One region of the Niabella aquatica genome, then DNA from elsewhere that is predicted to be linked to it. Evidence: riboswitches for the same ligand, from Rfam matches in the RefSeq annotation. Region 1 holds a riboswitch; the other holds the start of a gene.

Region 1 (16,363 bases):
AAATGTTCGCCGTATTGTGAACGAGCCTACTGCTGCAGCTTTAGCCTATGGGATGGATAAAGGAGGCAAAGACCACAAAATAGCCGTATTTGACCTGGGTGGCGGTACTTTTGATATTTCAGTATTAGAACTGGGTGATGGCGTTTTCGAGGTAAAATCGACCAATGGCGATACACACCTGGGTGGAGATGACTTTGATAAAGTAATCATGGACTGGTTAGCAGACGAGTTCAAAACCGATGAAGCTATTGATCTGCGCAAGGATCCAATGGCTTTACAACGCCTGAAAGAAGCTGCTGAAAAAGCTAAGATAGAACTCTCAAGTTCTTCTGAAACAGAGATTAATCTACCTTATATAACTGCAGTAGACGGTGTACCTAAACACCTGGTTAAGAAATTAAGCCGTGCAAAATTTGAACAATTGGCTGATGATCTTTTTGCCCGTTGCTTAAAACCTTGTGAAGCGGCTCTCAAAGATGCCGGCATGAAACCAGGTGATATCGAAGAAGTGATCCTGGTAGGTGGTAGCACCCGTATCCCAAAAGTTCAGGAAATTGTAGAGAAATTTTTTGGTAAAAAACCGAATAAAGGCGTAAACCCGGATGAAGTAGTGGCAATAGGGGCTGCTATACAGGGAGCTGTGCTGACCGGCGAAGTAAAAGATGTATTGCTGCTCGACGTTACCCCGCTGTCTTTAGGTATTGAAACTTTAGGCGGCGTAATGACAACGTTGATCCCTGCCAATACTACCATCCCAACTAAAAAATCAGAAGTATTCTCTACAGCATCTGATAATCAACCTGGTGTACAAATTCATGTAGTGCAGGGTGAACGCTCAATGGCTAAAGATAACAAGAGCCTGGGTATGTTTAACCTGGATGGTATTCCGCCGGCTCCCCGCGGTGTGCCTCAAATTGAAGTGATGTTTGATATTGACGCAAATGGTATTATGCATGTTACCGCAAAAGATAAAGGAACCGGTAAAGAGCAAAAGATCCATATTGAGGCAGGTAGCGGTTTGAGTAAAGAGGAAGTTGAAAAAATGAAAGCTGAGGCAAAAGTTAATGAAGCGGCTGATAAAGCAGAAAAGGAAAGAATTGATAAACTGAACCAGGCAGACAGCCTTATATTCCAGACTGAAAAGCAATTAAAGGAATACGGTGATAAAATTCCGGCTGATAAAAGGACAGTTATTGAAAATGCGGCAGCAAAGCTGAAAGAAGCCCATAAGCAACAGGACATCACTGCTATTGATGCTGCTATGACTGAATTAAACAATGCGTGGACCTCGGCAAGCGAAGATATCTATAAATCTGGTCAGGCAGCAGGTCCAGATGCAGCAGGTGCGCAGGCACAGCAGCCCGGAGACCAACAGGCAGGCAGCACTGGTTCCGCAGCTGAAGACGTAACAGATGTTCCTTATGAAGAGGTGAAGTAAAATTTTAGTTAAAAACTAAAATATATTGATAATAAGAGTTGTCGTTTTATACGGCGACTCTTTTTTTGTAAATGTTGGGAGCATGAGGCAAAGCTACATAATATGTAATATTATTTACAAAAGCACTGTCAGGCAGAGCTTCATCTGATGCAATTTATCTAAATGGTATAAAACTGCCTGACCTGCAGGTATTAACAGGAACAACATATAGCTGCCTTTCGCAGCAATGATAATTACGCTGCGATGAAAAAGTTGTAAGCCTTTAAGCTGTTTCTTTTTTTAAACTTTTTTATTGGTTCAAAAAACAGCTATCTTTTTTTATTTCCTCCTATCTTTGCGATACTAAAAAGATGGAAAGATGAAGCTATTTATTGCCGGTATCCTTGTACGCATACATTAAGTACCCCCGGTTTTTGCATTCCCGAATCAGGAGCTGAGACTTCAGCACCTGGTTATACTTTCCACTAACTTCACAATTACATATAAATGACTTCAATTCATAAAGGTGCTGGTAAGGCAGTCCTATACCTGCGATTGCTAAAAGAATCTTTACAGGGCAAAGAAATTGACTATACTACAGTAAGCATACCTAAAGCCGTCATTATGCTGGCTATTCCCATGATGTTGGAGATGATGATGGAATCGGTATTTGCATTGGTAGATCTGTATTTTGTAGGCCACCTGAAAGAAAGCAGTATTGCTATACAAACGGTTGGGTTAACAGAATCTGTGTTAACCGTTATTTACTCTGTAGCTATTGGTATGAGCATGGCAGCAACGGCTGTTGTAGCCAGACGCATTGGAGAAAAAAACAGCGAGGAAGCATCCCATAGCGCTGCCCAGGTGATTATTATTGCATTTGCGGTTAACACGGTTTTAAGCATTGCAGGGGTGATTTATGCCAAAGAAATATTAATGGCAATGGGAGCAACTGAACCGGCAGCAGCACATGGAAAAATATTTACGCAAATAATGATGGGTAGCAGTATTGCTATTATGCTATTGTTTTTAATAAACGGTATTTTCCGTGGTGCGGGTAATGCTGCAATCGCTATGAAAAGTTTGTGGGTAGCCAATATATGTAATGTAATATTATGCCCCATTTTCATAAATGGATTAGGCCCCATCCCTGCCATGGGCCTTACAGGCGCAGCAGTGGCGACAGCTACCGGAAGAAGCATTGGGGTGCTGTACCAGATATACCACTTATTGAGAGGCAATGGGTTAATACGTTTGGCAGCGAGGCATTTTAAACCTGACCCAAAGATTATCAGGTCGCTGATAAAGATCTCAACCCCCGGTATTTTCCAGTTTGTAATAGCTTCCTGCAGTTGGATCGTATTAGCAAGACTGGTAGCTGTAACAGGTGGCGAGGATGGAAGTGCAGGTTACCAGACCGCATTGAGATTAATGATGTTTTTTATGTTACCAGCCTGGGGATTGAGTGGTGCCGCATCAACATTAGTAGGACAAAACCTGGGTGCTAACGCGCCGGACCGAGCCCAGCAAAGCGTTATGAAAACCGTAAAGTACAACGTTGTTTTTATGATCGGGGTATCGCTTATATTCTTTCTATTGGGAGACTGGCTGGTTGGTTTCTTTAGTGAAGTGGAACATGTGCGCTCAGTAGCTAAAAGAGCCATGTATATCATGGCATCCGGATTTATTTTTTACGGAGTGGGTATGGTGATGATCAATGCATTTAATGGATCGGGTGACACGTGGACTCCAACCAAAGTTAATTTTTTTGGATTTTGGCTATTCCAGATTCCGGTGGCGTACCTGCTGGCTAATTATTTAAAGCTTGGGCCAACCGGTGTTTTTATAGCCATTCCCGTAGCAGAAGCTGCCATTACTATCGTATCTTTTATATTGTTTAAAAAAGGCCGCTGGAAGCTAAAAAAGATATAACATTCTATATGCTATAGAATACCGGCAGAGCGATATTGCTGCTATTTTTTAGTATAAACCAGGTAATCCCAGGGCTGCATACTAAAGCTTTTCGAAGCCGTAAATTCTTTCAATATGCCTGAAAATATTTCATTAAAGGATCCGCTCAGTTGTTGATCTGTAATATCAAAATGAACAGGTTCCCGCGACCAGTTCAGCACTACCAGCACTTCATCCTTCCCGTTTTTCCGCAAATAGGCAAAAATCTTATCATCAGCAGTCGTTGTCAATAGAAGGGTTTGCGCCTGCGGGTCGCCACCTCTTAACGCCGGGTTACTGCTATGAAGGTTCAGCAATGTTTTATAAAAATCGTGCAGTTCATACCTGCCCGTCCAGGGAATAGGATCTTTATCAAAAAATTCCAGGCGCTTATCTTTTAAAGGCAGCTCCTGCCCGCTATAAATAAGTGGCACACCATTCCAGGTACAGCTGAACACTGCAAGCGATTTGGCCATATCTCCATATTTTTCGTATTCCGTTCCGTTCCAGCTATTTTCATCATGGTTAGTGGTAAACCATGCGCGCATGCTGCTATCTCCTATTGCATTATACTGTTGCAAAAGGCTGGACAGCTCATGTAATGGCTGATGCTGCTGATAAAAATCCTTTGTTTTATGCATCCATTTCCAGGAATAACTTGCATCGAAAACCTTACCGTAGTCTGGATTTTCGAGCTCATCAAACTCTCCCAGCCAGAATAAAGGCTTTACCGCATCTACCTGAGGCCGTGCTTCCTGCCAGAAATCTACTTCTACCCACGATGCCAGGTCACACCTGAAACCATCAATATCACATTCTTTCACCCAAAACTTCATGGCTTCTATCATCGCTTTACGCAACCCGGGATTCTGATAGTTCAGCTCAATAATATCATCCATACCGCTGGCCACATGAAAAGTGCCTGTAGCAGAATCGTGTAAATAATAATCAGGATGAGATTTTGTCCAGACATGATCCCAGCCGGTATGGTTAGCCACCCAGTCTATAATTACTTTAAAACCCTGCTGATGAGCCGTATCTACCAGGTTTTTGAAATCATCCAAAGTCCCAAACTCAGGATTGATAGCGGTATAATCGGAACAGGCATAGTAGCTACCCATAGTTCCCTTCATTTTTTCCTTCGCAATAGGTGTTACGGGCATAAACCACAATACCTGCACACCCATATCTTTCAGGCGGGGCAGTTCCTTTATAAAAGCATTAAAAGTTCCTTCCGGTGTATATTGTCTCACATTTACCTCATAAATATTCGTTGAATGCTTCCAGTTTGTATTATGCGTGATTTCTGACATTTTGCTTGTTTTATTTTGTTGATGATCTTTTCCTTCTTTTGGCATCAGCTTGCAGGATGTTACTAAAGTAATGACTACGGCTAATAAAGCTAATTTGCTCATAAAGAAATGTTTTGAGATGAAGATAGGAAAATATTTTGTTCCGGCTGGCAGCTATTTATGTGGGTGCATTTCAAAATTATTATAAAGTAATCGTGTCATTTGAGAAGTCCGTTTGGATCAGTGAGAAGTAAGTCTGTCTCTTGGGAGAGGAGGTTTTCGGGCACGACAATTAGAATGCCCTATTTCTGTTTCTTCAATGCCAATACCCTGTTCCTGTTTATCTTTGCATGCATGAAGCAGTTTGACGTACCCGTTTTTTACAGAAGCGCTCTTATATCAGCAATTAAAAAGCGTAGAAAGGAAAATGACAAGCTTAAAAAAGATTTCACTCCTACCCTGCTCGATTTCGGACCTGTACACATTTATCTTGCAAGGCATTTTGGCTTTTGCTATGGCGTGGAAAACGCCATTGAGATTGCATTTAAAACGGTTGAAGAAAACCCGGGCAAACGTATTTTCTTATTAAGTGAAATGATCCATAATCCACAGGTAAATGCAGATCTCGTAAAACATGGTGTACAGTTTTTACAGGATACATACGGGAAAGAGCTCGTTCCTTTTGACAGTCTTACCAAAAGCGATATTGTGCTAATACCGGCCTTTGGCACCACACTATCCATCGAAAAAAAGTTAAATGATATAGGTATTCCCACCGAAAAATATAATACCACCTGCCCTTTTGTTGAAAAAGTATGGAACAGAAGCGCTGCTATTGCGAAAAAGAATTACACTATTATTATACATGGCAAGCCTTCTCACGAAGAAACAAGGGCTACTTTTTCACATGCCGCTTCAGGTGCACCTGCAGTTGTAGTAAAAGATATGGAACAAACTGTAAGGCTGGCAGGTTATATTACAGGTGAGCGCTGTGCTGATGATTTTTATGAAGAATTCAAAGGGCAGTACAGCCAGGGTTTTGACGTATTAAAGGACCTGGAAAGGATTGGCGTGGTCAATCAAACCACTATGCTGGCCAGCGACACGCAGGCGATAGCCGATTATCTCAAACAGGTAATGACGGATAAATATCAATTGACAAAAGAATCTTTAGCCGAACGGTTTGCCGATACCCGGGATACGCTTTGTTATGCCACAAACGACAATCAAACATCTGTGTCGGCCATGCTGCGTACCGATGCCCACCTTGCTTTTGTTGTAGGCGGGTATAATTCGTCTAATACTTCGCATCTTGTAGAACTTTGCGAAGAACAACTACCTACTTATTATATAAACAGCCCTGAAAAAATTGTTTCTGATAAGGGAATATTGCACTATAATTTTCATACCGGCCAGGAACTGCTGACTCATAATTATTTACCAGTAAAACAGCCTGTAAAAATATTAATAACCAGTGGTGCCTCCTGCCCTGATGCCCTGGTAGAAAAAGTCGTAGAAAGGGTAACCGGATTTTTCCCCGGAGCAACCCCTATCGAAGAAATGGCATTACTTTTCAGTAATGCAGCAAATGATCAGTAAGCGGTTTGAAGCAGGGCTTCCAGCTGGTTATTACCCTTAGAAAGCATATCTTTAATAATGCGGTAGCTCCTCATAGCGCTATCGTTCAGGTCGTTCTTTATTGCCTTTTCTTCAAGCAGCTCAAAATGCGGCATCAGCTTTTTGCCTATAATAACTGCTGTAGAAGATTTCAATTTATGGGCCAGCGCTTTCACGTCAGCATAGTTACCGGAATTAACAGCTATGTCCAGTTCCTGCATCTGAGGGGGTACCTGTGTAAGAAACAGCTCAATAACTTCTTTTTCAAATTCTTTATTATTATCGGACAGTTCATGCAGGTAACTCAGATCTACTACAGAAGACTCTGTTGAAAATAATTGCTGAGACTGGATGGTTGTAATATCAGCCTTACCGTCTTTAGCATGTACAGACGGTTCTATATTTCCGGCCATTAAAGCACTTATCATTTCGAACAGCTTTCTTGTATTTACCGGTTTCGTCAGATATTCATTCATTCCGGCTTCGAGGCATTTTTCTCTTTCTCCTGCAAGCGCATGCGCTGTGAGCGCAATAACCGGCAACTTAACTTTAAGATCGTTCCGGATAATTTTAGTGGTATCATATCCATTCATATCAGGCAGCTCAATATCCATCAATATAATATCGTAAAAATTTTTTTTCACTTTATCTATAGCCTGAGCGCCAGTTTCTGCAACATCTATCTTCACATTCGTACCCAGAAAAATACCGTTGATCAATTTTATGTTCAGCATATTATCCTCTACAAGCAATATGCGCAGGTCTTCTAAAAACGACAGGTCCGCCACAGATTCCACAGTTTTGGCATTTACCATTTTAGTTGAATCGTAATGAGCAAAAGGCATTGTAAAGGTAAATATAGAGCCCACGCCCAGCTCACTGGTTACAGATATTTCCCCACCCTGGCTTTGAACAATATGTTTAGCAATGCTTAATCCAAGGCCCGTGCCCCCGTAAAGGCGTGTGGTTTCTACCCCTGCCTGTTCAAATCTTTTAAACACACGCGATAATTTGTCCTTGGAAATACCAATACCCGAATCTTTTATTTTAAATTCTATTACCGATCTTTTTTCATCAGATGCGATCATCCTTGCAAAGATCAAAATACTTCCTCTTGGAGTAAACTTAATAGCATTGCCAACAATATTGGTAATTACCTGGGTTAAGCGTACCGGATCTCCAATCACCACATCGGGTACATTGGCATCACATTCATAACTGAGCGTAATATCTTTACTCCTGGCTTTAGGCAGGTATAAACTGCAAATGGAGTTTAAAATACCATCAATGCTTACAGGATGTTCTTCAAAAACCATCATATTGGATTCGAGCTTGGAAAAATCCAGTATGTCATTCAATAATCTCAGTAAATTCTCACCTGCTGACTGAATAATCCGCACATATTCATTTTCTTCAGCGCCAATATCCCGTTTGCCCAACAATTCGGCAAAGCCCAGGATCGCATTAATAGGTGTCCTGATCTCATGGCTCATATTGCTTAAGAAGGACTCTTTTAATTTTAAAGATTCCTCAACCAGCTTTTTAGCCTGTATAAGTTCACGTTCAAACTCCTTAATATTACTTATATCATCAAATACAGAAATAGCATATTCCAGTTGTCCCCTTTCGTTATAAATGGGTATAGCGCTTACCCTGAAAGGAATTTCTGCACCGTTTACCACAATGGTGGTTTCATTAAACCCTATATTTTCTTCTCCGTGAATAGCATGGGTAATAAACAGTTTATCGCGTAGCTCATGCTTGAGCGTACTGTTAGGCACTGTAACATTATCCGGAGATTCAAAAACACTGCCATCCGGAAGCAGTTGCTGGCTAAGTGATGCTACAGCCTTATGGTTGGCATGGTACTCATTGCTTTTGGTATTTACTATGATAGTACCAACCGGTAGCTTGTCGAGAATGCTCTCCAGCCTTACTTGTGATTTTAGTAAAAGCTGCTCTGTATTAATCAAACGCTGATAGATTTTTCTGATATAGCCAAGGGTAAACAGTATGATTAAAACAGCAACAATAACGCTTATTATTACCACATAGATCACTTGGTTGAAACTATCATTTTCCTGCTTCAACTTTTGTGATTGCAGCGCTTTTTCGGTGTTTATAAAATTCAGAACACTATATCTTAACTTATTAATAAGCCTGTTTTCTTCGCCATTATTAAAAAAGCTCCATGCTTCTAAAAACGAAATGTACCTGCGTTTAACGATGATGCTGTAAGCTATTTGTCTTTGCTCATTTACCAGCACATCAATACTGTCTAAAAGCATCCGCTGCCTGTACAGCATAGGCAAACGCTTCAGAGAACTGATCCGGATCTGTAAGATCCGGCTTGAAATATCAAATGATTTAAGATAAGAAGAATCGTTGGATATAATATAGCCCCTGTAAGCAGCCTGAACATCCTGTACCGCATTCAGTACATCCTGGGATTGGGTGATAATAATACCGGAAAGATTGACATCGCGCATGGATTTTTTATACCGGACGGTTCTTGAGTTAGCATAAATTCCAAGTCCTATTAAAATAAGCGCGCTTATAGATAAAGCGATTGTTATTTTTACCTTTTCAGATAGCTTTATAGATTTCCCTGCATTCATTTATACTTTGACTGTCAAATTGTTGAAAGGACTCACCTTGGCCTCTTTAGGAATGTCCCAAAGCGGGTTTAAAGGCAAGACGTAAATATAAGCATTAATCTATCACAAATATTAGGGATTCCAAGTTTGCTGTTTTTTTTTAAATTTGCACTGTCGTTACTTATGATATAATATACCAAAAATGAAAATCTACCTCAAAATTAATCTGCTGTTCAAAAAAACATGGTTCTTCAAAAAATCGCCGGGAAAAAAGAATTCAGACATTTATAAACTGATCGAAAAAAAATGGTGGATGGGAGATGATGTATTTGCCGATCAAAAACCATTTCTGATCAATCCGGGTAAAAATATTTCCAGAATATTGTAGTTAATTCATTATTTATTATTCATCATTACTGTATTCAGCCTGTTGTTTTATTAAAAAAACGTTTGTTAAAATCAATTTTATCCTTACCTTTGCCGTCCCCTTACGCGGAGTTGGCTGCGTAGCTCAATTGAATAGAGCATCTGACTACGGATCAGAAGGTTTTAGGTTTGAATCCTAACGCGGTCACTTAATAATTAAGCAGTTACAATAATGTAGCTGCTTTTTTAATATAAGGTAATAAAACAGAATGCGTAGCAGATATGCTATTTCTTATGTTTGTACACATTTGCTCTTTGGGGAGTACAGAGCTGCAGCTTATCGGCTTCAGTAAGAGGCGAAATTTTCTTCGTTTTTATATTGAGTTCAACATACGGTAATAGTGGTTTTTATAGATTACCATAGAAGTGTTTGCCTTTGTCGTTTAACGTATTTCAGCTAAATTCGCAAGGTTTAATTCAAATAGTCCAAGGGGCGAACAATTCTTATCTATCAAACTAAAATATAAAAACTTATAACACATGGCATACGATGTAGTAGTGTTGGGCAGCGGCCCGGGCGGTTATGTAGCTGCTATCAGGGCGTCTCAACTGGGTTTTAAAACCGCGATCATTGAAAAAGAAAGCCTGGGTGGCATTTGCCTGAACTGGGGCTGTATTCCTACCAAAGCCTTATTGAAAAGTGCCCAGGTATATAACGACATTAAACATGCGCAGGAGTTTGGTATTCAAGCCAGCGGTACTCCTGATTTTGAAGCGATTGTAAAACGCAGCCGTGGCGTTGCAGATAAAATGAGCAAAGGCGTTCAGTTTTTGATGCGCAAAAATAAAATTGATGTGATTATGGGTTTTGGCAGTCTGAAAGCCAAAGGAAAAGTAGAAGTGAAAGGCGCTGATGGCAAAACCCAGGTAGTAGAAGGCAAACATATTATTATTGCTACCGGCGGCCGCAGCCGCGAATTGCCGGCTTTGAAACAGGACGGTAAAAAAATAATCGGCTACCGTGAAGCTATGGTATTACCTCAGCAACCTAAAAGTATCATTGTTGTAGGTAGTGGTGCTATTGGTATTGAGTTTGGTTATTTCTATAACAGCATTGGCGCCAAAGTTACAGTGGTGGAATTCTTACCACGCATTGTGCCTATTGAAGATGAAGATATTTCTAAAGAACTGGAAAAAAACCTGAAAAAGCAGGGTATAGATATCTTAACCAATAGCGAGGTAACATCGGTTGATACATCCGGGAACGGGGTTAAAGCCAAAGTAAAAACGGCAAATGGTGAAATTGTTTTGGAAGCTGATGTTTTATTGAGCGCTGTAGGCGTAGCTGCAAATATTGAAGGCATTGGGCTGGAAGCTGTGGGTGTAAAAACCGATAAGGGAAAAATTGTGGTAGACAAGTTCTACAAAACCAATGTAGATAGTTTTTATGCCATTGGTGATTGCGTTCCGGGCCAGGCACTGGCACACGTGGCAAGTAAAGAAGCTATTATTTGTGTGGAAGCTATTGCTCACGCCGAAGGCAAATACAAACACAAACCGGAAGCGATCGACTACAATAACGTTCCGGGTTGTACCTATTGCTATCCTGAAATTGCAAGCGTGGGATATACGGAAGCTAAAGCTAAAGAAGCTGGTTACGAAGTAAAAGTGGGTAAGTTCCCGCTAAGCGCCAGCGGGAAAGCAAGTGCCGCCGGACATACAGAAGGTTTTGTAAAAGTAATTTTTGATGCTAAATACGGCGAATGGCTGGGCACCCACATGATCGGCTACAATGTTACCGAAATGATCGCAGAAACGGTGGTAGGCCGTAAGCTGGAAACTACTTACCATGAAGTATTGAACAGCATTCACCCGCACCCAACCATCAGCGAAAGTATTAAAGATGCTATCGAGGTAGCTTATGGTGAAGCGATCCATTTGTGATTTTTATTTTTGAACTTTATATCAAAGACCTCCCCGGTGGAGGTCTTTGATATAAAAACACCTTTTGTATGATCATTGAATTCCAGGAAACAACGGTCATGCTGAAAAATATCCGGCATAAAGACAATAAATAATCACCCTGATCTTTTAAATCAAAAGGTTTCCGCTCACTCAATTTGTTAATTATCCCCTACACTTACACTATTTCGTTTGTTTCCAATAAATTTGCCACAAAATTTTCTGGCCCATGCCTTTTAATCATTTATTAGTTATATATTTTATTAGCCTACTGCTTGTATTGTTACCGTCCTTTGGTTTGGCTCAATTGTTTAAAAAGGCGGGCCGTGAGTCGTGGAAAGCCTATATTCCCTTTTATAACACCTGGGTGATGCAGGATATCGCCCAGCGCCCAAAGCATTGGGTATTCTGGCAATTTATTCCCGTAGTAGGCTGGTTTATCACCCCTGGTATTTTCATAGAATTTGCAAAAGTATTCTGCCGTTTTTCGTTCCTGGATCATGCCGCGGCAGCAATAGTTCCTTTCTTTTACTTTCCGTGGCTGGCAAATAATAAAGATGCCCGCCTTATAGGTGCAGAAGGTGTAAAAAAACATAAAAAACCCGGCTGGCGTGAATGGGTGGATGCAGCTATTTTTGCTGTTGTAGCGGCTACCCTCATACGTACTTTTGTTTTTGAGGCCTATACCATTCCATCCAGTTCTATGGAAAAAACACTGCTTGTAAGGGATTTCCTTTTTGTTAGTAAGTTCAGTTACGGACCACGTATTCCCAATACACCGTTATCGGTGCCTTTCGTACATAACTACCTTCCCAGGATCAATACAAGATCTTATTCCACTTTGATCGAATTACCTTATATCCGCTGGTTCGCTGCACCGGTAAAGAGAAATGATTGCGTGGTATTTAATTTTCCAGCAGGAGATACGGTAATCCATAAGGAAGGCTTTGAGTCGGCTGTTCCTTATTATGATATTAAAAGAGGAGCAGAAAAAGGAGATCAGCAATTCCGGTATATATTAGATAATCCTTCCGAGTTCCCGGTTGTTTCGCATCCGATGGATAAAACCGATAATTATATCAAGCGTTGCGTAGGGATAGCCGGCGATTCTTTAAAAATCGTTGACGGCATTGTTTACATTAATAATAAACCGGCCTATGTATCTCCTACCGCTGCTACTTATTATATCTTTAAAACAAAAAACAATCTTCAGATTGATGAAGATTTTCTGCGCGATGCAGGTATTGCATTGAATATGGAAAGCGGCAGTCCTGATTTCAGCGCCTGGGGAAATGGCATTTATCATATCAATCTTACCTTACCGGAACTGGAGATCCTTAAAAAATTACCTGCTGTTGATGCCACATCTGTAACAAAAGAAATAATTCCGGCCAACGCGGGCTCCGAAAGCCTTTTTCCCTACTATGACACCGTGCATCAATGGTCTGTGGATCATTACGGCACCGTATGGATTCCCAAAAAAGGAATGACCCTTACGCTTACTCCTGAAAATTATCCTATGTATGAGCGTGTTATCAGATCTTATGAAGGCAACACCTTAGAAAACAGAAATGGCCAATATTTCATTAATGGAAAGCCAGCCAACACCTATACCTTTAAAATGGACTATTACTGGATGATGGGCGATAACCGTCATAAAAGCCAGGATAGCCGTTTCTGGGGCTTTGTACCTGAAAGTGCCGTAGTAGGTAAAGCCTGGATGATCTGGTTCAGTTATGAAAATGGCCCCAGATGGAAACGATTGTTTAATATTATTAAGTAAGGGAGCAAGTCGGAGGCTTATCATAAGAAGCCAACCTGAAACCTTCAAACATTGAATTTTAAACCTGCCGCATTTTAGCTTTCAGTTTATAAACTTTTCTCCTTACCTTCGCACTGCTTTTTTAAAGCAAATGTCCCGTTCTGGCGGGGCCGGTTTCCCGGGGTGCTGATCCGCCGAATGGCGTGAAAAGCTGAGATAATACCCGTAAAACCTGATCAGGGTAATGCCTGCGCAGGGAAGGATGAACATAGACGCCTTTCTTTTCAGCATTTCCCTCTCATTTTTTAATTGTTAAAACAAAAAAACAAATGAAGAGGATTTTTCTTTGGAGCTGCCTGCTCCCGGCAGCGTATGGCGCAAACGCGCAAACAGATTCTACACACAACAAAGACAGTTTTTACCTGCTGTCGCCCATCGAGGTAAGGGCTTTGCGGCTTAGTACCAAAGCGCCGTTTGCAGTAACCAACATCGGCAAAAACGAGATTCAGAAACAAAACCTTGGACAAAACCTACCCTACCTGCTGGACCAGGTACCATCATTAATAACAAGTTCTGATGATGGCCTGGGTGTTGGCTATTCCTCCATGCGCCTGCGCGGCACAGACATTTCCCGCATCAACGTTACCATTAACGGCATCCCGGTAAACGATCCTGAATCGCAGGGTGTATTCTTTGTGAACACGCCCGATCTGGCCTCCTCGACCAGCTCTATACAAATCCAACGCGGGGTAGGCTCTTCCACAAACGGTGCAGGTGCGTTTGGCGGTTCGCTTAATATCTCCAACAACGAACAGAACCGCGAGGCTACTGCTTATGCCTCCAATGCTTATGGTTCGTACAATACCTGGAAGCATACCCTGGGTGCTTCCACCGGGATTTTAAAAGGAGGCTTCCGGTTTGACATGCGCGCATCCAAACTCAGTTCAGACGGTTATATTCAACGTGCTTCCTCCGACCTTAAATCACTGCATTTTATTGGCGGTTGGACATCGCTTAATGAAATGACCAATATCAAATTCAACTTCCTTACCGGGAAACAAACCACCGGGCAGGCATGGAATGGGATCGGCACCTACTTTACAGATAAAGATGACCCCGCTACCGTTGATTACAGCAAACAGTTAGACGCTATCGGCAGGCGTACCAATACACTGGGTAAAATGCATAAAGACGAAAACGGGAACGTTACATATTACAATGACCAAACAGATAATTACCAACAGGATTATTATCAGCTTTTCCTGAATCATAAGTTCAACAGTAAATGGTCGTCCAATATAGGCCTGTTCATGACAAGAGGCCGGGGTTATTACAATGAATATAAAAGGGGAGAATCTTTTTCATCTTACTTCTTACCGGGCAGTATCACCATCGGCGATAGCGTAATCAAACAAACTGACCTTACCCGGCAGCTCTGGTTAGACAACCATTATTACGGAGGCATTTTGTCTGCATCGTACAATTATAAAAACACGAACCTTGTATTGGGCGGTGGATATGCACAATACGATGCCAAACATTACGGTTTTGTTAAATGGGCTGAGATCGGTATACCGGTTGATTATAAATGGTACAACCTTACAGCCTACAAAACAGATTTTAATATTTACGGTAAATTACAACAACAAATTATTGATAACCTGTACGGGTTTGCCGACCTGCAATACCGTTATGTTTCCCATGACATGAATGGCTTCAGGAAAAATCCTGAAATTGAATCTTCCGGCTCCTTCCATTTCTTTAATCCAAAGCTGGGGTTAAGCTACTTTATCAATCATCTGCAAAACAGGCTTAGCAAGGTTTACGCCTCGTTCGCCGTGGCCAATAAAGAGCCCAACCGGGATGATTTTGAGACAGCTGATAAGGCCTCCATGGTTAAGCCGGAAAGATTGTACGACGTTGAGATCGGCTACGGATTTGAAAGCCCGCTATTGCAGGCAGGTATTAACGGTTATTACATGAACTATAAAAATCAGCTCATCAATACCGGAAAAATAAACGATGTAGGTGCTTCCGTACGTGCAAACGTACCCAAAAGTTATCGGGCAGGTATAGAACTAACAGCGACATCAAAACCGCTGGATTGGCTTCAAATCAGCGCCAATACCACTTTCAGTAAAAACAAGATCAAAGAGATCACTGAATATTATACTATTTACAATAATGACGAGGACTGGGAAGAAATGGGTCAGGGGGTGCAGACATTCAGGAACACTGATATTTCCTTTTCACCAAATGCAATAGCCGGCGGTAGTGTAACGATTGAGCCTTTTTTCGGTAAAACCAGGGGGCACCGGCTGTTCCTGGATCTCACGGAAAAATATGTCGGACGCCAATATCTTGACAATTCCTCCAACAAGCTAAAGAGTATCAACCCCTATTACTTAACAAATATCAGAGTAAGGTATTTTGTACCTTCAAACACCTTCAAAGAGCTGGGAGTAATACTCACAGCAAACAATATTTTTAATAGAAAATATGAAAACAACGGGTACACTTATTCTTATTATTTCAACAACAGCGCTATCCTTGCCACAGAAAACTACTATTTTCCGCAGGCCGGCATCAACTGGAACATTGGGATAAATTTTACTTTTTAGAATGGCCCGGCAATACTAGAACAGACTCAAATTTCTGAGCGGGAGTCTGGCGTAAGTTAAGTTATCCCGTTTCACATTATCTTAAAGCTTAAAAGCCCTGTGAGTTTTTACATCACAGGGCTTTTAAAAATTTATTACTGCAATTTTTATTCGCTGTCGAATGTCTCTTTCCAGGCTAAAATGCCTCCTTCCACATTTACTGTTTTCTTAAACCCGATTGAATCCAGGTAAAGACAGGCTGCAGCGCTTCTTTTTCCGCTACGACAATGAACGATAACCTCTTCCTCTTCTTTTCCCTCGAGGGAGCCAATATTTCCGTTTTGAATATCGCCCAGAGGAATTAGGGCAGCGCCAATATTATATTCTTCATATTCGGCTGGTTCGCGGCAATCGATGAGGTTTACTTTTTCACCATTGTCCATTCTTTCTTTCAGCTTTTGAACTGTAATGGTTTCCATGCTTATTTAAAGTTTGATTTGAATAATTATTTTCAAAGCTATTCTATTTCAGCTTCGGTACCTGTATGATCAGGCTTCATGGTATGCAGCGAATCTGTTACAGGTGCCGCTACGCTTACCCAAATATCCATCACCTGCCCTGATCGTATGCTGATCACATGTCCCTCGTCATCAAACCTTTCGGGGCTTTGGCGGTACACATATGCATTAGCAGTATCCCTTACATCCGGATTAGGAATAATAGATGCCAGCATGATCCCTTTGCTTTCGAGCAGCGCTCTTGCCTGGCTGGTGGTAAGTCCTATTAAATTAGGAATAGCA
Region 2 (16,363 bases), on a different contig from region 1:
AGGCAGGTGAAACAATCGAGATCAGGGTAAAAGGCCAAAGCCTGAGTAGTGTAAATGCTTTGAGCTTTGCCCTGCCATACAATGGGCAGCATTACGAGTACATCGGCACTCAGCCTGTTGGCACAAATCAAATGGAAAACCTTTCTTATGACAGGCTGCATACCAACGGAACCAGGGCGCTTTATCCCACCTTCGTAAATGTAGGCAACCAACCATCTTTGAATGGCAATAAAGACCTTTTCATCATCAGGTTTAAAGCCAAAAAAGATGTGAAAGCTGGTTTAAAAGCTATTGACGGGATACTGGTTGATAAAGATCTGAATGAGCTGAGGTTTTGAGAGAGACTGACATAAAGTTTTAATTAATCGGGATATTCAATTTTCTATAGGGCTATCAATGCGGCGGTGACCAGTTTTTTATCATCTTTCCGACAGTAAGGAGGAATCTCACCCTAATGCAGCCGGTCGCTCCTTTCTGTCGAGGTGACGACTGCTAATCAGCGTCCTGCAAATACATCATTGGTAACGGAGCGAAGCATAGCGAGAAGTCTTATCAACACGTTGATATCTCTCGTTACGATCGGGATAACAATTGTCTATCTGAATATGCCTGGTTCTATTTCACTACCTCAAAATTGTATTTTCCGGACCCAGTTTCAATAATTACATATCCCTGTTCTTTACCTGTAATTTTAATCGCTTTTATTTCAGATAAAGCTTTGCCGCTTTCTTTTATATTTTGTACGTCCTCGGCCGGTATGTAGACAGTAGCCCGCGTGTTTGGCGGTATTTCCGTAGCCATTACCAGCTTATCGTTATTCACCTTCCAGCTATTGCCTAGCAGGCCATAATAGGTTTTTAAAGTTGCCGATGCGTCTTTAAAACCGCCGCCTATATGTGGCATTACCAATATATGCTTGTATCCAGCGCCATCTTCATAAGTATCAATTCCTGCCATTTTCCGGTACATCCAATCGCCTATAGCGCCATAAGCATAATGGTTAAAAGAGTTCATGCCGGGTGTTTGAAAAGTGCTGTCAGGCTTCATGCCATCCCATCTTTCCCAGATGGTAGTAGCCCCCATCTTTACCGGGTACAGCCATGAGGGATAACTATCCTGCAGCAATAATTTATACGCCACGCTATCGGCTCCAAAACGGGTGAGCACATGGCATAAATACGGGGTGCCTAAAAATCCTGTTGTTAAATGGTTCCCGTAGCTTTTTATATTCTCCACCAGCTTTTCGGCTGTTGGTTGTCTTTGCGCTTCGGGCAGCATATCAAACTGCAGGGCTAACACATAAGCAGTTTGTGTACCCGATACCAGGCGGCCGCTTTGCGTTACATACTCGGTATTAAAAGCATCTTTTATTCTTTTCAGCAAGGCAGTATATTCCTCCATATCAGCTGTTTTACCTAAAATCTTTGCTGTGTTAATCAATAGCTGTGCAGCATGCGCATAAAAACATTGTGCTATTAAGTTTTTGTCGGTTACGGCGCTGCGCCCGTCGTTGTCATCAAAAGGCCGGTAAAACAGCCAGTCGCCAAAATGCCATCCGGTATTCCACAAGTCGTTTTTAGACGCACGCCGTATACTCTCTATAAAAGCTTTCATACTGCCATATTGGGTAGCAAGCAGGCGCTTATCGCCGTAGGCCAGGTACATTTGCCAGGGCACAATAGTGGCGGCATCGGCCCAGCCGGCGCTGTTGCCGGCTTTACCCAAAACATTAGGCACTACATACGGTACTACACCGTTGTCCTGCTCGGCCTCTATATCACGCAGCCATTTTGCAAAAAAGTTATGTACGTTCATGTTAAACGCAGCGGTTCTTGCAAATACCTGTGCATCACCTGTCCAGCCCAGCCGCTCATCCCTTTGCGGGCAATCTGTTGGGACATCCAGGAAATTGCCTTTTTGTCCCCATTGTATATTATGCTGCAGCTGGTTGATGAGGGAATTGGACGTTGTAAAGCTGCCTGTTGGCTCCATGGCCGAGTATAAAGCCACCGCTTCAAAGTCAGCAGGATCAATCTCTCCCCGGTAACCTTCTATCTTGATATACCGGAAGCCCATCCATGTAAAGTAAGGATGAAAGGTTTCCGTTCCGCCGCCCTTTAAAATATACTTTGCCTGTGCTTTGGCCGCACGGAGGTTTTCTATATAAAAATTTCCTTCTTTGTCCAGCACTTCGGCATGCGAAATAGTCAGGGTATCTCCGGCATTGCCCTTCATTTTTACCTGCACCCACCCTACCAGGTTCTGCCCGAAGTCGATCACTTTTTCGCCGGCCGGTGTGGTGATCAATTTCACCGGCCTGAATGTTTCATGTTGCTTTACCGGTTCGTTTACAGTAGCTATTAAAATATCTTTCGGATGAGTTACTACTTTGACGCTGTTCCAGTCTCCATCATCATAACCCGCTTCTTTCCAGCCCTGCTTTTGCTTCCTGGCGTCAATAATTTCTCCATCATATACCTGCGAATACATGATCTCACCGCTCGAAGACTTCCAATAATTGTCTGTAGTTACTACTTCGGAAGAGCCATCGCTATAGGTGATATTTACCTGCAGCAGCAGGCCCAGCGTTTTTCCATAAATATTACCGTTGTTTTGCCATCCTAAAACACTACGGTACCAGCCATTGCCCACCATTGCTGCTACCACGTTGGCACCGCTTTTTAAAAGCGGGGTTACATCGTAAGCCTGGTATTGCAGCCTTTTACTGTATTTGGTCCAGCCAGGTGTAAGCCAGGCATCACCAATACGGGTTCCGTTAATGTAAGCTTCATACAGGCCATGAGCAGTGATATAAGCCGTAGCCCGGGCAATTTTTTTAGAAAGACTGAACGGCCTTCTGAAAAGGGGGCAGGGGCTTTCATTATCGCTGGGGGCAAATGTTGCTTCGATCCACTGTGCCTGCCAGTTGGTGCTGTCGAGCAAACCTGTTTGAAACGAGGCGACAGGGCTCCATCCGGACATTTTTCCCGCCTGGTCCCACACCCTTACCTGCCATTTATACTTTGTGTTGAACCGCAGCGGGCTTCCCTTATAAGTAACATGTACCGAAGAATCAGACATTATTTTTCCGGAGCTCCAGGCTGTTTTATTTTCTTCCGATACTTTTATCTCGTAAGCCGATTGTACAATGTTGCGGCCTGGCCCGGCCAGCTGCCAGCTAAAGGAAGGTTGCACAACATCGAGGCCAATGGGATTAACGAGGTTTTCTGTTAAAAGATTTTTGACGCTGGTTTGTGCGCATGCAGCGGTACAAAGCAGCAACAGGCTGAAAGAGGCAATCATTTTATTCATTTCAATACAGTTTTATTGGTACCAGCCTTTGTTTACCCGGGCTGATAAGATTTCCAGGACCAATGAAGAGATCGTTTGCTAATAAAGTTAAGGCGATTAACTGCACAACTGTCCTACACTATCCTTAGCTGCAGTGACTGCGACCTGCGTACAGGCAACATTTACAGCGATCTCGTGCTATTCAGTACAGCCAGTTGACGCGTAATTATCGTCTTTATTATATGGGCAGGCGACAGAATAAAAGCTTAAGCCGCCCCTTCCGGCTCCTCCGCTATTCTTCCGGCTGTTTGTTTAATGCCTCCCACAGCATATCTTTTAGTTTTACCAGGCCCTGCTGAGCCACCGATGAAATGAAAATATGCGGTATATCATCCGGCATTTCAGCGCTGATGGCCTCTTTCAGCTCATCATCCAGCATATCGCTTTTGCTGATAGCAATCAGCATTTCTTTATGCAACAGTTCTTCGTTGTACTGCTTCAGCTCATTCAGTAAGATCTCAAATTCTTTGCGGTGATCTTTACTGTCAGCTGGAATTAAAAAAAGTAAAACAGGGTTGCGCTCAATATGCCTTAAAAATCGATGGCCCAGCCCGCGCCCTTCTGCGGCGCCTTCTATAATTCCCGGAAGATCGGCAATACAGAAGCTCCTTCCATCGCGATATTCAACAATGCCCAGGTTAGGCGTAATGGTAGTAAATGCGTAATCGGCTATTTTAGGCTTGGCCGCTGTGATTACGGACAGCAAGGTAGATTTTCCGGCATTGGGAAATCCTACCAGACCCACGTCCGCCAGTACTTTCAGCTCTAATACTTTCCATCCCTCTACGCCGGGCATACCGGGCTGCGCATATTCGGGCGCCTGGTTGGTGGCAGTAGCGAAATTGCTGTTGCCCAAACCTCCTTTTCCACCGGGCATCCAAATCACTTCCTGCCCGTCTTCCAGCACTTCTGCTTCTTGCGTCCCGGTTTCTTCATCAATGGCAACCGTTCCCAGCGGAACCTCCAGAATAATATCCTTCCCGCTGCGACCGGTACAGTTATTGTGTCCGCCATTTTCGCCATTCTCGGCCAGCACATTTTTATGATACCGCAAATGCAGCAGGGTCCACAGGTTGCGGTTGCCCCGTAAGATAATATGCGCTCCACGTCCGCCATCGCCACCATCGGGCCCTCCTTTGGCGGTGAACTTATCACGTAAAAAATGTTTAATGCCCGCGCCACCATGACCGCTGCGACAAAAAACACGTATCTGGTCTACAAAATTGCTCTTCTCCACGTTGTAATTATTGATATGGCGGCAAAGATAAGCCGAAGGCTCAAAGCTTAAAGCAAAAGCCCGATATCCGGGTCATTAAAAACTAATAGCCTGAAAGTGAGCGCACCGTATAGCTAAATGGTATTTTACAGCACCTATATACACATCGCCGCAATTATAATTATACTATTTCCCCGCTTTTTCAATCTTAATATTCTCTCTCACCTGTTTCCAGTAGTCGCGCCCGTACGAAACCAGCACTTCGCTGCCTGCAACAATATGGGTTTTGGCTTTTATAAAAACGCGGTTGCCTACTTCCTCGTATTCGGCATTATTTTTTAAACCGGGAACCTTAGTAAGGCCGGCAGCGTCATTAGCATAACGGCCAAAAGATTTGAGATCTTTGGACGCATCTATCACATTGGCATCATCAATATAATAAATGTAGGGATTGTCTGCATCATTTTCTACATCGGCCCATGTAGCCCTGCGACCGATATATTCGGTTATCACTGCACCCCTGGGAACATTTACTGTTACAAAAAGCCCTTTGCCTGATTGAGGAATAGTTGAGGTTTTTACTTTTAAATGTTTTGCCGGTAAACACATGCAGCTTTTAAATTTTGTTTGCGAATATATTGTAAATAGGGCGTGCCATAAAATCAATTATGATCCTTTGGAGCAATCCCGGGCCGGCTTGACCGATATCAATATCAGGTGCAGAAAGAAAGACAGCCAAAATTTTTAAAAAATCTATTTTCACAAGAGGGCCAATTAGTAGCTATATAAAAATAAAGCATTTTAACAGGAATAATTTTATGAAATGCAGATATTTTTTAAATAATACGCTCCTTTGTGTGCAAAACCTTCATTGTATACCAATAACGCCTCCTGTTTTCTTTGTATGTTTGGCAGTTAAAAGGAAGAGGTACTACTTTCGTTTCTATTCAATATTAATTATATGATAATGTTTAAAAGATCACTTATTGTAATGTTGGTGCTGTTCTCATCAGTATTTAAAACCTTTGCTGATGAAGGTATGTGGCTGCCTCATTTATTAGGTCAGCAGGTTTACAATGACATGGTGAAGAAAGGTTTAAAACTTTCGAAAGATCAATTGTACAGTGTAAACAAAAACTCACTGAAAGATGCTATTATTATTTTCGGCGGCGGATGTACCGGCGAAATGGTAAGCGCCGAGGGCCTGATATTTACCAATCACCACTGCGGATACGGTGCCATTGCCGCTGCCAGCACAGTAGATCATAATTACCTGCGTGATGGCTTCTACGCAAAAAATAAAGCTGAAGAAATTAAAACGCCGCTTACTGTTCAGTTTTTGCTGCGCATAGAAGATGTAACGAAGGAAGTAGAAGGAGCTTTAGGCAGGCTTTCGGGAGCAGCAAGAGCTGCCAAACAGGCTGAAGTAGTGGGCATTATCAATAAAAGGCTTAGTGATGCGGATCAAAGTATAGAGTGCCGTGTAAGCCCGGTATTTAAAGGCAACCAGTTCCTGGCATTTGTATATGAAATATATAAAGATATCCGCCTGGTAGGCGCCCCACCTGAAAGTGTAGGCAAATTTGGCGGAGATACCGATAACTGGGAATGGCCCAGGCATACAGGCGACTACTCTATTTTCAGGGTTTACGCCAATAAGAACAACCAGCCTGCTACCTACGATGCCGCTAATGTTCCCTATAAACCCAAATGGTTTCTTCCTATTTCGTTAAAAGGTGTAAAAGAAAATGATTTTGCCATGATATGGGGATATCCCGGCGGCACCAACCGTTATGAGTCTTCTTATGGGATTAAGCTGGCAACAGAAGTAAACAATCCCACGCTTGTAAAGCTGCGCGATATGCGCCTGAAATATATGTTCGGGGAAATGAAGAAAGATCCCGCAACAAAACTGAAGCTGGCCTCCAGCTATGCAGGTATCGCCAACTACTGGAAGTTTTTTGACGGAGAAACCAAACAGCTGTTAAAATACGATATATATGGGCAGAAAAAAGCTGCCGAAGACAAATTCACAGCCTGGGCAAAAGGGAAACCGGAATATCAAACCCTGTTTGCAGACTGGGCGAAGGCTTACGACGAGTGGAAGCCTTATGCAGCAGAACGCGTTTACTTATCGGAAGGTATTTTAGGATCGCCGGTTATTGCCTTTGCCAATACGGTATATCAGCTAGTAACTGCGCCTAATGCAAATAAGGACGCCCTGGTAAAACAGCTGAATGCCAGAAGAGATGCTTTTCTTGCAGCAGAAGATAAACCTTCCGATCAGAATATTTTAGGCAGCTCCACTCAAATATTTTACGACAACGTAGAAAAGGATCAGCAGCCAAAAGCCTTTTATGATTCGTTGCAACAACAGTACGGCCCGTTGAGCGAGTCGTCTTCCTATAAGAGATATGCAGCTGATGTATTTAAGCATACCCTCATTTTTGACGATACTAAATGGAACGCCTTTATTAGTTCATTGAATACAGATGAATTAAATAACGACCCGGCATTTAAACATGCAGCAGCTTTTGTTAATAATTACAAAGAAAGGTTTGACCCGATATTTCAGCAGTTTACTATTAAAAATAACGATTACGGCAGGATCTATCTTAAGGGAGTAATGGCAATGGAGCCGGGAAAAGCAAAGCAGATGTACCCCGACGCTACTTTTACCATGCGTGTAAGCTACGGGCAGGTGAAACCTTATTCTCCAAAAGATGCGGCATTTTATGATTATGTAACCACATCCAAAGGAGTACTGGAAAAATATATAGCCGGGGATTATGAATTTGACCTCCCTTCTAAACAAATCGAGCTTTTTAAGAAAAAAGATTTTGGCCGGTATGCAGACCCGGTGCGTAAGGACCTGGTAATTAACTTTATTACCTCCAATGATATTACCGGCGGTAACTCGGGCTCACCGGTTATTAACGGCAATGGCGAGCTGATCGGCCTTGCTTTTGATGGTAATTACGAGGCATTAAGCCATAAGCTGGCCTTTGATAAAAACCTGAACCGTACCATTAATGTAGATATACGCTATGTGCTTTGGTGTATAGATAAACTGGGCGGCGCGTCTAATATTATCAAAGAGCTGAAGCTGGTGCCATAAGAGCCGCTATGCAAACATAAAGGAAAAGGCAGGTAGCGTACCTGTCTTTTTTTTATGAATAGTGATTGCTGAAGTGTACACCCTGTATCGCTACCTGCTGCATATTTGTATGCCAGAGCCTCGCTAGCCCACTAAAAAACTAAATATCATGCGTATTGTTCTATTACAGCCCATTTCTTTCCTATTTTTAGGACATGGACAAGGCTATAATTACCCAAATAGATCTCATCAAATTATCTGTTCCGCTTAAAGAGCCCTTTATTATTTCATTAGGCCCCGTTTACAGTGCCGATAATGTAATAGTAATTATTCATACCAATGAAGGTATCACCGGTTGGGGCGAGTGCAGCCCTTTTATGAGCATTAACGGTGAAAGCGCTGATACGGGGCTGGTAGTAGGTAAGTACTTTGAGAAAGTATGGATAGGTAAAGATGCTCTCGAGATTGAGAAGCGTATGAACGAGCTGGATCAGGTAATTTATGGCAATAACAGTATCAAAAGCGCTTTTGATATGGCTTTATTCGATATTGCTGCTCAAAACGAGGGCCAGCCTTTGTACCGCTTCCTGGGAGGAACAAAAAACAAAATCATTGCTACCGATTATACAGTGAGCGTGGGAGCGGCGGCGCATATGGCCGCAGACGCGTTAAAGATCAAAGACGCAGGATTTCCTGTTATCAAAGTAAAAATAGGGAAAGGGGGCAGGGAAGATGTGCTGCGTATTAAAGCCATCCGTGAAGCGGTAGGATATGATATACCGATAAGGGTAGACGCCAACCAGGGCTGGGGCTTTAAGGAAGCAATCGAAACCTTGAAAGCGCTTGAACCCTTCAACATACAACATTGTGAAGAACCTTTACCACGCTGGGCATTTATGCAGCTGCCAGCGGTAAGGAAGCAGAGCCCTATTCCCATAATGAGCGATGAAAGCTGCTGCGATCACAACGATGTTCAAAGGCTGATTGATATAAAGGCCTGTAACCTGATCAATATTAAGTTGGGTAAAAGCGGTGGCATCTTCAAGGCTTTAAAAATGATACGGCTTGCAGAAGCGGCGAATATGAAAATTCAGATAGGAGCATTTTTAGAATCAAGAATTGCCATGACGGCTTTTGCACACCTGGCTTTATGCAGCGATAACATTACTTATTTCGATTTTGATACTGCACTGATGTTTAGCGAAGATCCGGTAGAAGGAGGCATTATTTACAAAGAAAACGGAGTGATCGAAGTACCGGAAGCACCGGGGATCGGGGCTACGCTGAAAAAGAAATTTTAGGAAAATTTTTTAAAGAATCGCTACTATAAGTGCGCTGCATTCTTTTACGCCAGAATATATCACGAACCGGTTAGCTCTTTTCAAAAAAGAACAAATTAATGGCTAAGAACGTTAAAACATAAAGATACCAATAGAAATAAAATACCCAGGGGCATGTTACCGTTAAAAATAAAAGTTAAACAGGCCCGGTCTTAATTTTGCTTAAGTGGATTATATTAAAGAATATAAAAAATTTATAAACAGCTATTATTTTAATGAGGCTATACGGATTACTATTGGCATTACCCTTCCTGCCATTGTATTAAGCTATTTCGGAAAATTAGAAATTGGGCTTATTCTCTCCATGGGAGCTATGGCAGTAAGCGCTTCAGATATCCCCGGGCCCATTCATCAGCGCCGTAACGGAATGCTGATAACCGCCGGGCTGATCTTCTTTGTATCGCTGGTCACCGGTCTTATTAACCAGCATCCGGTATTGCTTGGCCTGGAGATAATTATATTTTGTTTTGCGCTGAGTGTTATTGGTGTGTATGGTGCAAGGGCCAATTCTATTGGCTTCGCGGGTATGCTGATCATGATACTGAACCTTGATTACCATGCAAGGGGAACCGATATCCTGCTTCACAGCCTATTTCTCATAGCGGGAAGCTGCTGGTATATGTTGCTCAGCCTGGCATTATTTGGAGTACGCCCTTATAAAGTGATCCAGCAGGCTTTGGGCGATAGCATCCTTTCCATTGCAGATTATTTTGGAACGCGGGCGTTATTCTATAATAAAGATGCGGACTATAATGCGATTTATAAAAAGCTGATGGAAGAGCAGCAGCAGATACAGGAAAAACAGTCCCTGTTACGTGAAATGCTATTCAAAAGCCGGAATATTGTGAAAGAGTCCACCCTCACCGGCCGCACCCTCCTGGTAATATTTGTTGAATCTATTGATCTGTTCGAAAAAGCTTCTGCCACCTATTATAACTACGAGGCCATGCATAAACGTTTTGACGACAGTGGCATTCTGAACCACTTTCAGCAAATGATCTATGTGATCGTAGAGGAATTACATCATATCGGCCTGGCCGTGCAAAGCGGCCGGCCATCAAGGGCTTCGAGAAAACTGAATAATGAGCTTAAGGTATTACAAACCAGGTACGAAGCTTTTGCCGATCAATACAGGAAACCGGAAACATTTGATGCGCTTGTAAACATGCGTAAGCTGCTCCAATCGGTAGAAGAGATCACCCTTCGCATTTACACGTTACACCATTATACACGATACGACCAAAAAAAGATCAAAGCATATAAGCTATCCGGCGATTACGATCATTTCGTTACTAAAACGGATCTTGACATTGAAATTCTGAAAGAAAATTTTTCTTTAAAGTCAAACAGCTTCCGGCATGCAATACGGGTTACCCTGGCCTGTGTTTTAGGTTATATAGTAGCACATGCGCTGCATTTACAATACAGCTATTGGGTATTACTTACTATCATCGTGATCCTGAAGCCTACCTATAGCGTTACCCGGCAAAGAAACTACCAAAGACTTTTAGGTACTTTTGTAGGCGCTTTGGGAGGGCTTGCCCTGCTTTTCCTTATTCCTACACAAAACGGGAAGTTTGCGGCTATGATCGTGTTAATGATCATCACTTATAGCTTTATGCGTACCAAATACCTGGTAAGCGTGATTTTCATGACAGCATTTATCATGATCTTTTTCTACCTGCTCAACAGTCACCATTTTTATGAAATATTCAAAAGCAGGCTCATTGATACTGTAGTAGGTTCTGTTATTGCTTTTATAGCCGCCTATGTGCTGGTACCCTCCTGGGAAAAAATGCAGATCAATTCTTATATCATTACTGCATTGGAAAAATCCAGGCGTTATTTTGAGATAGTAGCTGCCAGCTTTTCAACTGGCACTTTAACCGATCTTGACTACAGGCTGAGCCGTAAAGATGCGTTTATTGAGCAGGCCAATTTATCGGGCGGCTTTACCCGTATGATGAACGAGCCTAAAAACAAGCAGGGCGACATCAAAAGAATACACCAGTTGGTAGTGCTGATCTATACATTGAACTCCCATATTGTATCGCTCGGCGCTTTAGCCCGGAACTTTAAACAGCAGTACACCGAAGAAAATTTCCAATCTATTAAAGATGATATAGTGGCAGAGCTTAATGAATCGATTTCAATGATCGCTCATAAAGCAGTCAATGAAATAAAACACCAGGCGCCTATCGAATTAAAAGAAGAGTTGGACGAACTCGTCAGCAAACGGCGCAGGGAACTGCAACAGGGACTTGTAGATACAGAAACAAGAAAAATGATCGTGGCATTGAAACCGGTCGTAGATCAGTTCCTTTTTATCAGCCGTATTGCAGGAGATATTAAAAAACTGGCAAAAGAGTTTTAATAAAAACAGTGAGGGGGTTAAATTATCATACCCTGATTTAGGTATTTTTTAACGGTTGCTATTATTCTATTTTTATTTCATGCTGATGGATTTGCCTCAATGGTTGGGAGCTGCTATACTTGCAGCTATTATAAGCCTGCTGGGCTTTGCAGGAAAGTTTATAATAGAGCTTACACGAGCTCACAGAGAGCGACAGAAGAAACGCTTCGCAAAACTTGTAGAACTTTGTTCGCTGCTCAATGCTTCTTTTGATATTTACAAAAAGCAAAACAGCATAGCCCATGTGCTATGCACCCGCTTACTGGAACGGCCTGGCCTGAGTCTTGAAAGCGGGCAGACAATGGATGCTTTTTTAAGCAGCTGCTATACCATCATGAATGAAACAGAAAAAGAAACGCATTCTGTTATAAGAGGATATAGCAACGCCCTGCATGATTTAAACACCCGGATGCTTACCTGGCTGCAAAACGATTTTGAATATAAAACAGCTGGTAAGAAAGCCGAAGCCACGGAATTAGCCAGCCAGCTCAACCGCCTGGAAACACATTTATATTTATGGATAGCTAAGTATAATGTCTGGATTCCGACTATACCCCGCCATTGCCTGGTGTATTTAAAGGATGAGGCCTATCATGGAACGGGTTTTCCCAAGGGAATAGAAGCCGCGCTTACCGGGTTTTTACGAAAAAAGCACCAGACCTCCTTCCCGTTTAATAAAGAATAATAATTATTTATTTAGAGAACGTAAGCAGTCCATGCTGGCTGCCGGTAAAAATATCGCGGAACGCCCTGTTGATCACAGTACCATTATTGGTTGCCGCCAATCCACAATAAGGATAGATAGTGGCCACCTGCTGCCGGCACTCCTTCACCATTAGTCTGCTGAGTGCTGCGATTTTATTGACTGATTTTTTAGAAACATGCTTATGCTCAAGCTCTTTCCATGAGATATCGGTTATTGTATAAAAGCGGTCTGACAGATCATATACCTTTTGTTGTGCGCTTACAATGGCGATTTCCGCAATGCGGTTCGCAGCATGGCCCTGCCGGGCATGCTGCCGTTTTTTTTGCTGAATAATATACAAAGCCTCTTCCAGGAAATGCCGGGTCATACCCAGGGTGTTTACAGCAATAGTCGCTTCTGCAAAAGGCAGGAAGGGATATTTGTAGATATTACCTTCTAGTGTAGTATGCGATCCGTCAATAATAAAGCTCCGGTCATTGCTTACCTTTATATCCTGCACACTAAAACTATGGCCGGCAGTCGCTTTCAGGCCCATCGTATTCCAGTCTTTGTGTACTATTACCTCATTTTTATTAAAAAAGAAGGATCGTGTCAGCGGAGTACCGTCCTCCTTCAACAAGGCTTTTCCATCTTTCTCAATAACACAGTTGGCAGTAAAATGGGTAAGATGTGGTGCTCCCGTGGCATATTTCCAGTACCCGTTTACGATATAGCCGCCTTTTACTTCCCTGGCAACGCCACCTGCAGCGCCGCTTCCGCCAAAGCAAACTTTTTCTTTTGAAAAAATCGTGTATGCTTTTTTCTTTTGTATATAACCGCAAAAAAGATTCGCGCCGGCGCAAAGCGTAACCGTCCATCCCAGGCTGCCATCTATATAGGCCAGGTATTCTTCATATTGTAAAGCCTCGGGAAGATTCAGCTCAAGCCCGCCAAGCGCTTTTGGAACAAAGAGCTTGAACCATTTTTGCTTATAGGCAAGCTCCAGTATGGCCGGGGTTAAGGCGCCTCTCGCTTCCGCCCCGGCACACCAATTTCTTAACCGGTCTGCCTGGTCTTTACTTAAAACTAAAGGCATGTTCTTTTTCTTTTTGTTTAACAATCCTGCTCCAGTCCATATATCCCAGCACTGCAATAATGAACAGAAATAAAGTAAGCGCCGCATATAAAGGCAGTCCTTTATAAAGCAGCAGGGGTATCGCAAAAGCATTGCTGATATTGAGCAACAGCCAGTTTTCAACTTTCCTTTTAGCCAGCAGCCACATGCCTGCCCATGCCGTGGCACTTACCCATGAATCAAAAACAGGTACTGTTGAATCAGTAAAATGCCGAAGCACTAAATAAAGCACCGCAAATGCGCCCGTTACAATAAGAATGGTAACGAGCCAGTCTTTTTTATCAGCTCTCGTAATTTGGGGGGCAGCATGTTGTTTCCTGTTCACCCACCACCACCAGCCATAAATACTCATCAATAAATAATAAAGATTGAGGGTGCTTTCTGCATACAAGCCCGCATGAAAAAAAATATAGGTGGAAATAATAACCGATAAAATACCACACGGATATAGCCATATTTTATTAGCCCTTGCCAGCAATACTTCTGCAACGCCAAAGCTGACGCCGATCCACTCCAGGGCAGGCACTCCCTTTAATTGTTCCCAAAAAGTCTGAACCCATTCGTGCATGTTCATAACTGTGATATTTTAACCGCCACGGATGCACTTAAAATCTGATAATACTTATTCCCTACGCCGGCATTACCCGGATCAGGTTATTGGGTATGATCTCAGCCCGTAATATTAAGGCACCCCATGAGTAGGGCAAAGATAGGTATCAAATAGGTTTATGTTGTACTTTTATCCAACTATAATAATAAAAACGACAAAATAGTAGACACCCTGCAAAAACACCAGGTACCTTATATGCTATCTGGTAGTGTTGCTATGAGTATTTACGTGGTACCAGGGGCTACAAGAGATTTTGATTTCGTAATATTACTGAAAGAAGAAAATGTTGAACGTTTCGCATCTGCGTTTGAAGACGGTTTTTATTGTGATCCGGATTCAATACATGATGCAATAAAGCATAAAAGCATATTTAATATCATTGATTATGAAAGTGGCTAAAAAGCTGATTTTGTAATTTTGATGAACGCTCCGTTCAGGCAGACAGAATTTGAGCGACGGCAAAGCTTATCTGGGATCCAGGAAATACAATCTATCATACAGATGGAAGATATTAGACAATTATTACAAACACCTCAACTGGATATGGAGTACATAAAAAAATGGATAGGACAATTACAGTTAAATACTTTTAATCTTTTATAAATGCAGGACACACCGGAACATATTAAAAAACTGCAATTAGAAATATGGCTGCAAAAATCGCCGGGCGAACGTTTGTACCAGGCTTTGAAAAGTAATGAGGAGCTGTTCCTTGCATGGAAGAAAACAAAGGAGCAGGTGAGCAAAAAGGAACCAATCAGGAAATTATAACGTCAGCCAGGCGTGGTATATAAGGTTGACATTTTTTTATTTGTAACGCTGCCGCTATACGGAGTTGTAATTTTATACCTATGGCCGTTTGCATTCAGGTCAGAATTTTAAGATGCCTGATATTAGCTGCTATATCACTACCTTCAAACCGGTGTATCATTTTTAAAGAGCTGTTTAGCAGGTTACTCTGCGGGTAGGCTATATTGTGCCCTAATTGTGCAATTAATTTGTCACGGTCAGCAATACAGTTATCGTAGTTGCTACCGGTTTGGTTCGTAAGGCTTTCTGCAAAACACCACGCGCCTGCCCGGGCTTTTCCTATGCTGAAATTTACCAGGAGGTCGTCGTAGTTTTTTCTGTGCAGCCGCAACAGGTACATCAGCGGGTTTATTCTTTCAAGACAGGTTTTTGTAGCATCGATCATAGAACCCAGCAGCATATTAATGGCATCGAAATCTTTTTTAATGCTTTTCAGTTCTTTCCCTTGCAGCGCTTCAGCTGTGGCAATGCCTAAATCAAGATTAATGTGCGCATTCATGCCTAAAAGATAATGCTGTAGTACGATCAAAGGTGCTGCTATAGCGGCTTTAAAGGCTGTAGCCCACGATTCCGATGGCTGCAGGCCATGTTGCCATTGGGGCCATGCTCTTATATAATGATTGGCAAAAAGCACATCCAGCTTTTCAACAAATCCATTATCCGAAAATTCATGATTGCCAATACCCTGCTTTACACGCCGCGTTACATTGCAATACAACATGGCAAAATACCCCGACCTGTCTTTGTTTTTGATACAATCACCAATGATCTGCTCAAGTTGCACAATTACTTCATCGATAGTAGTAGCCGGGGTCATAGTTGAAGCGATTTAGCTTTTTGAAGTAAACTTAATGAAAGCATGGGTATTTGAATATACCCTGATTTAGGTATTTCATTATTACCGCCTACCACTGCAACCTCAACATTTCATTCCCAGACCAAAATTGCTTTTTATAAAACAGGAATAAAATTTTGTACTTTTAAATGCAACCCTATTGCTTCATCCCATCCAGCTCCTTTTGCAACCGGAACATCTCATCTCTCAACCTGGCAGCCTCCATAAAATCAAGATCCCGTGCGGCTTTCTCCATTTCCTTCTTGGTTTTGGCAATAGCTTTTTCCATTTGCGGGATAGTTTTATATATCACTTCTTCCTCTGCTGCAACAGTAACCAGGTCTTCATCAAACCTAATAGCGCCGGGCTCTTTTTCATCAAAGCCCTTAATATCCAGAACGCTGGTTTGTTTAAACACATCTTCTTTCGACTTGGTCACCGTACGGGGCGTGATGTTATGCGCTATATTATAGGCCACCTGTTTTTCGCGGCGGCGGTTAGTTTCATCAATCGTGCGCTGCATACTGCCGGTCATGGTATCGGCGTAAAAAATCACCAGTCCGTCCACATTACGTGCAGCCCGTCCAGCCGTTTGCGTTAATGATTTTTCGTTGCGCAGAAAACCCTCTTTATCCGCATCCAGGATGGCTACCAGGCTCACCTCCGGCAAATCCAGTCCTTCACGTAAAAGGTTTACGCCTACCAGCACATCAATTTCCCCCAAACGCAACTGGCGCAGTATTTCAACGCGCTCTAAAGTATCTACCTCGCTGTGGATATACTTGGATTTGATGTTGATGCGATGCAGGTATTTATCCATTTCTTCTGCCATTCGCTTGGTCAAGGTCGTTACCAAAACACGATCTCCTTT

The links. Region 1 has a riboswitch for thiamine pyrophosphate ahead of ACYVBM_RS18075 (TonB-dependent receptor). Riboswitches for the same ligand answer to the same signal wherever they lie in the genome.
Region 2: linked by a shared signal. The riboswitch ahead of pnuC (nicotinamide riboside transporter PnuC) and the one ahead of ACYVBM_RS18075 (TonB-dependent receptor) in region 1 are both predicted to bind thiamine pyrophosphate.

The regions. Positions count from the first base shown of each region.
Region 1 covers NZ_BAAGYM010000028.1:56,338-72,700, forward strand. The annotation lists gene dnaK (molecular chaperone DnaK) at 1-1,438, shown strand, start outside; gene ACYVBM_RS18035 (MATE family efflux transporter) at 1,925-3,349, shown strand; gene ACYVBM_RS18040 (alpha-amylase family glycosyl hydrolase) at 3,391-4,782, opposite strand; gene ACYVBM_RS18045 (4-hydroxy-3-methylbut-2-enyl diphosphate reductase) at 5,014-6,258, shown strand; gene ACYVBM_RS18050 (hybrid sensor histidine kinase/response regulator) at 6,252-8,894, opposite strand; gene ACYVBM_RS18055 (hypothetical protein) at 9,076-9,261, shown strand; tRNA gene ACYVBM_RS18060 (tRNA-Arg) at 9,374-9,447, shown strand; gene lpdA (dihydrolipoyl dehydrogenase) at 9,780-11,183, shown strand; gene ACYVBM_RS18070 (S26 family signal peptidase) at 11,431-12,984, shown strand; TPP riboswitch at 13,133-13,239, shown strand; gene ACYVBM_RS18075 (TonB-dependent receptor) at 13,293-15,584, shown strand; gene ACYVBM_RS18080 (rhodanese-like domain-containing protein) at 15,731-16,042, opposite strand; gene ACYVBM_RS18085 (PASTA domain-containing protein) at 16,081-16,363, opposite strand, start outside.
Region 2 covers NZ_BAAGYM010000003.1:371,194-387,556, forward strand. The annotation lists gene ACYVBM_RS03210 (TIM-barrel domain-containing protein) at 1-338, shown strand, start outside; gene ACYVBM_RS03215 (family 78 glycoside hydrolase catalytic domain) at 616-3,312, opposite strand; gene obgE (GTPase ObgE) at 3,584-4,588, opposite strand; gene ACYVBM_RS03225 (SET domain-containing protein) at 4,754-5,176, opposite strand; gene ACYVBM_RS03230 (S46 family peptidase) at 5,535-7,685, shown strand; gene ACYVBM_RS03235 (mandelate racemase/muconate lactonizing enzyme family protein) at 7,880-8,965, shown strand; gene ACYVBM_RS03240 (FUSC family membrane protein) at 9,171-11,378, shown strand; gene ACYVBM_RS03245 (hypothetical protein) at 11,464-12,102, shown strand; gene ACYVBM_RS03250 (acyl-CoA dehydrogenase family protein) at 12,110-13,198, opposite strand; gene pnuC (nicotinamide riboside transporter PnuC) at 13,179-13,811, opposite strand; TPP riboswitch at 13,846-13,942, opposite strand; gene ACYVBM_RS03260 (hypothetical protein) at 14,043-14,246, shown strand; gene ACYVBM_RS03265 (hypothetical protein) at 14,451-14,618, shown strand; gene ACYVBM_RS03270 (DUF5995 family protein) at 14,713-15,474, opposite strand; gene uvrB (excinuclease ABC subunit UvrB) at 15,650-16,363, opposite strand, start outside.